2 regions of the Mycoplasma sp. CSL10137 genome follow, and region 2 is predicted to be linked to the other one. Evidence: riboswitches for the same ligand, from Rfam matches in the RefSeq annotation. Region 2 holds a riboswitch; the other holds the start of a gene.
What was found. Region 2 has a riboswitch for lysine ahead of JXZ92_RS00740 (hypothetical protein). Riboswitches for the same ligand answer to the same signal wherever they lie in the genome.

Region 1 (3,443 bases), on a different contig from region 2:
ATTAATGTTCATTTATATGGGTTTAATGATAATTAATGCTAATTTACAAATAATAATTTAAACACATTATTATTCAAATTAAGGTCTTATGTATTTTCGCTATTTATTGTTAGTTTATCTTAACAAGCAAAAAATATACATATCAACTAACTAAATTAATAACATAAAATATAACATCTAAATGGTATAATTAAAACATGGTAGGATTTTTAGAAAAAAGAATGCAAAAAGCACTTGAAAAAGTGTCTAAAAAAATAAAGTTAGATGAAGCCGATTTAGTAGCAGTTACAAGAGAAATAAAAATGGCGTTGTTAGAAGCCGATGTTAACTTGCAAGTTGTAAAAGAATTCATAAAGAACGTTAAACAAAAAGTTCTTGATCAAGAGTTGATTGGAAAATTAAATCCTTCTCAACAATTTATTAAAATTTTACATGAAGAATTGGTTTCTATTTTAGGTAATAAAGTTCAAGAGTTTAAAATAGAAAAAAAACCATATATTATAATGATGTGTGGTTTACAAGGTTCTGGTAAAACTACAGCAACTGCAAAATTAGCTTATTATTTTAGAAAGAAAAAACATATTCAAAAGCCATTAGTTGTTGCTGCGGATATTTATAGACCAGCAGCAGTGGAACAATTAGTCACTCTTGCTAAAAGTATACAAGCTGACTTTTATGAACAAGGGGTTAATAATCCTGTTTCGGAAATTGTTGCAAATGCTCTAAAACACGCTAAAGAAAATGATAACGATTTAATTATTCTAGATACAGCGGGTCGTCTTTCTATTGATGAGCCTTTAATGAATGAATTACAAGAAGTTAAGAAAATTGCACATCCAGATGAAATTTTCTTTGTTGCGGATTCATTAAGTGGCCAAGATATAATAAATGTAGCAAAAACATTCCATGAAAAATTAAAATTAACAGGTTCTATAATAACTAAATTAGATTCTGATGCTAGAGGTGGTGCAGCGTTTTCATTAAGATATATTCTTAATTTACCAATTCGTTTTACAGGTACCGGAGAAAAAATTGGTAATTTAGATTTATTTTATCCAGAACGTATGGCAGATAGAATTTTAGGAATGGGTGATGTTATGTCATTGATCGAACATGCTCAAGATAACATCGATCAAGATAAAATGACTAACATGGTTAAAAAGATTTTATCAGGAAGTTTTACTCTAGACGATCTAATGGAGCAAATTAAACAAGTAAAAAATTTAGGTAAATTTTCAAAAATACTTAAAATGCTTCCAGGAAATTTATCTTCGAGAGTAAATGAAGATCAAGTTGAAAAAGCCGAAGAAAAAATGAGAGTATTTCAAATTTTAATTTCATCAATGACTAAAAAAGAAAGAAATAATCCAAGGTTACTTAGACAAGCTTCTAGAAAAGAAAGAATATTGAAAGGTTCTGGTAGAACACCCCAAGAATTTAATAAACTTTTAAGTGACTTTGATTCTATGGTTAAGCAAATGAGTGAAATGGCTAAAAGTTTCAAAAAAACTGGTGGTTTCGGCGGTTTTGGTTTCTAAACTAAAAAGGGTGTAGGCCCTTTTTATTATTGAAAAAATAACTTTTTAGTTAAAAAATAACTTTTTTAAATTGTAAAAAAACTTTTAAAAAATTATTTTACGTGTATAATAATGGTATGAAAAAAGCGTTACAATGAGACTTTATGATTATTATTAACGAAATTATGAATATTAATATTATTCGCATTCGTTAGTTTTATCATTAAAATTTTGTTGTACTAATTATGTATGCATAACAGATTTTAATGTATAAATTGAAATCTGTTATGTCTATAGAGGAGCTACTAATATTAGTAATCAATTGAGCTGGCAAGCATTGATATTGATGAAAGGATATAGTGGCCGAAACTTGCTTAATGGCGATTAAGTTAGTTGGTAGAAAAGCATAAAAGATTTCTACTCTTTGGTTTAACCATTGGTGCTATAGACTTACATTTCTTTAAATTATTGAAAAATAATAAAAAAGTTTTGTATGGTTATATAGCCTATACAAAGCTTTTTTCATATTTAATAAAAATATATATCATATAAAGGAAATAAAATGAAAAGAAAATATTTATTAATGGGTTCTTTAGCTAGTTTATCTACCCTAGGACTAGCGGTTGCTTGTGGAACCTCAGAAAGCAATTCAAGTACAAGCAGTCAAGAAAATAAAGGAGGAGTATCATTTTCAAATAATTTCAATATTTTAGCAAGAAATGGAATTTATTCAACAAATATTAATTCACCTTTTTCGTATAGTAGATCACGTTTTGATTTAAGTAGTTCTTATGGTGGGTATTCATTATCAAATGAAGATACAACATTTGGAAAATTGGTTGAAGTGAAAAATGAAGGAAAAGCTGAATATTCAGAAGAAGTAGAAAGAGATGCATTTGGAACAATAACAAAAACAACTAGAAAAATTACTAGACCATCAACATGATCATACGAATTGAACGTTGCTGATGCTGTTGTTTTAACAGTAGATGGTCACGAATATACTTTTGATAGTGATGAAGCAGAAATTATTCCAAAACCTGATTTAGAAAATAATTTATACTCTTCAATGTGAGTACAAAAAACAAGTGCAAACGAAAATTCAATTAACTCACAAAACTTCTTCGATAAGCTTAAAAAAGCTACAAAAGTTTCATTAAGAATTAGAGATAATGTTTATTGAGTAAATAATAAAGGTGAAGCTACACAGTATAAAATGAGTGCAGAAGATTATTATTTAGGATTTTTAAGAACATATATGTCAAATGATACTTCATATAGACGTTCACACGGTGGTTCATCTGATCTGGATGCTGCATCAAAAGCTTTATATACAAAAAATGGAGCTAAATTATTCGAAGAAAAAGATACTTATTCAAACTCATATTTATTCGATTTATACAAAATTAGTATAGAAAACTTATTAAACGAAGAAAAAACAGTAACAAACAAAGATAATAGAAGTTACTTTAATGTTACAACAAGTGGCGATGATGCTTTAGTTTATGAATGATTTACAAACAACTTTGTTGGTTCATACGAATATGCACCTGCGCCTAGTGCTTATATTAATGCTGTAAATCAAGGCGCAACTCTTCCTGATTTTGCTACAGATTCAACAGTTCAACAACCTGAAAAAGAGCAAAAAATGACTCAAATTAAAGCAGCTACAGATTTAGCTCAAAAATCAGGTATTTACTGATATGGTTTCAACGAAAATTCAACTTTATATTCAGGTAAATATTACTACGAAGGATATAATGGTGACAACTATACAGCCACATACAAAATTAACAATCACTATGCTTTGGAATCATATTATAATGATCCTACAACAGTTAAAGAATTTAGAAGTGTTTATGTTCAACAAACTAAAGAAGGTAAACAATTTGAAATTGATCAATTTAACGCTTATAAAGCTGGTTT
Region 2 (3,443 bases):
TTGCACTATGTTTAACTAACTTACGAGAATTTGGTGCTCCTATTAAGAAATTAGAAAATCAATCATCTGGTATTATCCCAGTAATGAAAATTCTAGAAGATAGTTTTAGTTATGCAAATCAACTTGGTCAAAGGCCAGGTGCTGGTGCCGTTTATTTAAATGTTCACCACCCTGAAGTTATGTCATTTTTAGACACTAAACGTGAAAATGCAGATGAAAAAATAAGAATTAAGTCGCTTTCTTTAGGTCTAATTGTTCCTGATATTACTTTTGAATTAGCTAAACAAAACCAACAAATGGCGTTATTTTCTCCAAAAGATATCAAAGATGTTTACGGTGTGCCAATGAGTGATATTTCAATCACTAAAGAATATGATAATTTAGTTAAAAACCCAAAAATTAAAAAAACTTATATTAGTGCTCGTAAGTTATTTCAAACTATAGCTGAATTACATTTTGAGTCAGGATATCCATACATACTTTTCGATGATACTGTCAATCAAAACAATCCACATAAAAATCGTGGAAGAATTGTTATGTCAAACCTATGTTCAGAAATTGCTCAGGTTTCAACAGAAACAGAATTTGATACTGATTTATCTGTTAAAAAAATAGGTGAAGATATTTCATGTAATTTAGGTAGTTTAAATATAGCTAAAATTATGGATTCAGGAAGTGAATTTGGTTCTGTAGTTGAACGTTCAATTCGTGCTCTTGATAAAGTATCAAGAATTGCTGATTTAAGTTCTGCTCCTTCAGTTAATAACGGAAATAGTAATAATCACGCTTTAGGTCTTGGAGCGATGAATATGCACGGATTTTTAGCAACAAATGAAATTTATTATAGTAGTGAAGAAGCTTTAGATTTTACTAATATTTTCTTTTATACAGTGGCATATCATGCATTCAAAACTTCAAACAAAATTGCTAGAGAAGTTGGTAAATTTAAATCATTTGATATTTCAGAATTTGCAAATGGTGAATATTTATCAAAATATACAAAATGTGAACCTGATAAGTTTACTCCTAAAACACAAAAAATTATTGATATTTTCGATAAATATCATGTTCAAATCCCAACACAGCAAGATTGAGTTGAATTAGATTTAAAAATTAGAAAATACGGCTTAGCAAATTCGCATCTGATGGCAATTGCCCCAACAGGAAGTATTTCTTATTTATCTTCATGTACACCAAGTTTACAACCTGTAGTTTCTCCTGTTGAAGTTCGTAAAGAAGGTAAAGTTGGCCGTGTTTATGTACCTGCTTATCAAGTAAGTAATGAAAATTTAAAATACTATTTAGATGGTGCTTATGAATTAGGTCCAAATCCAATTATTGATCTTGTTGCCGTTGCTCAGCAACATGTTGACCAGGCCATTTCGTTGACATTATTTATGACAGATCAAGCTACTACACGTGATTTGAATAAAGCTTATATAAGAGCATTTACTAAAAAATGTAGTTCTATTTATTATGTTCGTGTTCGTCAAGATGTTCTTGAAGGAAGCGAAAATTTAGAATGTCAAGCTTGCAAAATATAATAATTAAAAAATCAGATTTTAGTCTGATTTTTTAATTATTAAATGAGGAGAATTTATATATTATATTGCGTTTATAAATGACTTTAAACACTTAAAAAAGCAGTATTATATACTTTTTAAATTAAAAAACAATTTTTATTTTATTTTTTAGTTTTTTAATATATAATAAAAATATGAAAAAAGCAAATCAACATTACTCTAATATGTTTATGATTATTAGAAATAGATTTACCCGGATTAAATCTATTTAATTTAGTCATAAAATTCACTTTGTATTGTTGAACTATACATAATGGATTTTAATGATTTTATTGAAATCTATTGTGTCTATAGAGGTGCTGTTAATATTAGTAATTAATTGAGTTGGTAAACGAAGAAATTAATGAAAGGATTCAATAGCCGAAGCTTAAGTAATGACAATTACTTTTGCTGGTAGAAAAGCATAAAAGATTTCTACTCTTTGGTTTAATCATTGGCGCTATAGATATACATTTCTTTTGATATTATTCAATATATTATAATATTTAAAAAGTCTTTGTATGTTATATAGCATATAAAGCTTTTTTTATTTGTTTATAAAAGGAGATAAAAATGAAAAGAAAATTTTAATTAAAAACAATAAGTTTAACACTAACATCAGCTGGATTAGTATCTTTAGCTTCTTGTTCTAATACTAACTCAAATACAAAAAAATAGTGGTCATTATAAAAAGTTACAATTAGAATATAAAAAGTATAGAGAACAAAATGAAAATAATTCAATAGCAAAAGATGATGAAATCACAGGATTAAAAAATGAATTGAGTGAATCAGCGACAGAAAAAGATTTTAAAAACAACGAGTTAATAGAATTATTTGAAAAAATAGACGAATTAACTAGAAAAATTCAAGTTATGAGCGGAACTGCTATCGAGAGAAACAGTTTATCAGTAAGAAATTTATATAATCAAATTAGCAATTTTGCAGTTTCTGATTTTACCACTGCACTTAAAGAACAAAAATCTGAAACTTATAGTAAAGAAAAAAGTCTATTAGATCAAATAGTAGCAAGTATAATTAGTACAAACGTAGATGTTGCTACAACTGAAGAAGATTTTGCTAATTTATGGACTTGAGAAAGTATAGTGTTCCACCTTATAAGTAGAAGTAAATTAATTTATGAATACATAGATAACACGATTAATCCTATAACTGTATATACACCTAAATAAGAAGAAATAGATCTGCTATTTCAATGAAGAATTAAGGATTTAAATAAAATCATTAGTATTGTTAATTCGAAACTGCAAAGTACTTATGAAAACAAACAAGATTTATTAGATAGACTTTAATCTTATGTAGAGAAATATCAACAAGCAATTGATGAATCATCATTACTTCAACATCAAATTTCATTTTGATATAATCTTGGACAAGATGGTGACGATGGTGTAGCAAACAAATTTATTGATTTTTCATCACCAAATATGCGTAGTTTATTGCTTTCATTAAAAATTAATGATAGTGAATTTAGAGTTTTGTTATTCCTGTTTATAAACAAATATTTGATCCTAAATTTATTTCAGAAACCAAACCAAGTGCTTGAGTTGCAAAGTACTTATAAACATTGAATCGATTCTAATGTTAAAACATATATCAATTCAGTTAGATATGATGAATTATATAACTCAGTTAAATCAATAATCGATAGAATAAATGTTCCTTTGTTACGTAATAATTTAACTTACTTTAGCGAATTTAATGTTTGAGAAGATTTAAATAAATTTGTTAATGACGCAAAAGCGGTATTATTAGATGGATACTTAGTAGATAATACAAAAGAGAAGCAAGATTATGATGCTGAAGTTAACCAAGAGTTTGATAACAACAACAATAATAGTTTTGCAAAAATATTCGAGGA

Region 1: linked by a shared signal. The riboswitch ahead of JXZ92_RS03030 (OppA family ABC transporter substrate-binding lipoprotein) and the one ahead of JXZ92_RS00740 (hypothetical protein) in region 2 are both predicted to bind lysine.

Annotation. Positions count from the first base shown of each region.
Region 1 is NZ_JAFIRE010000005.1:33,875-37,317, forward strand. It holds gene ffh (signal recognition particle protein) at 198-1,538, shown strand; lysine riboswitch at 1,804-1,970, shown strand; gene JXZ92_RS03030 (OppA family ABC transporter substrate-binding lipoprotein) at 2,080-3,443, shown strand, end outside.
Region 2 is NZ_JAFIRE010000001.1:238,763-242,205, reverse strand. It holds gene nrdE (class 1b ribonucleoside-diphosphate reductase subunit alpha) at 1-1,544, shown strand, start outside; lysine riboswitch at 1,867-2,033, shown strand; gene JXZ92_RS00740 (hypothetical protein) at 2,344-2,754, shown strand; gene JXZ92_RS00735 (hypothetical protein) at 3,022-3,443, shown strand, end outside.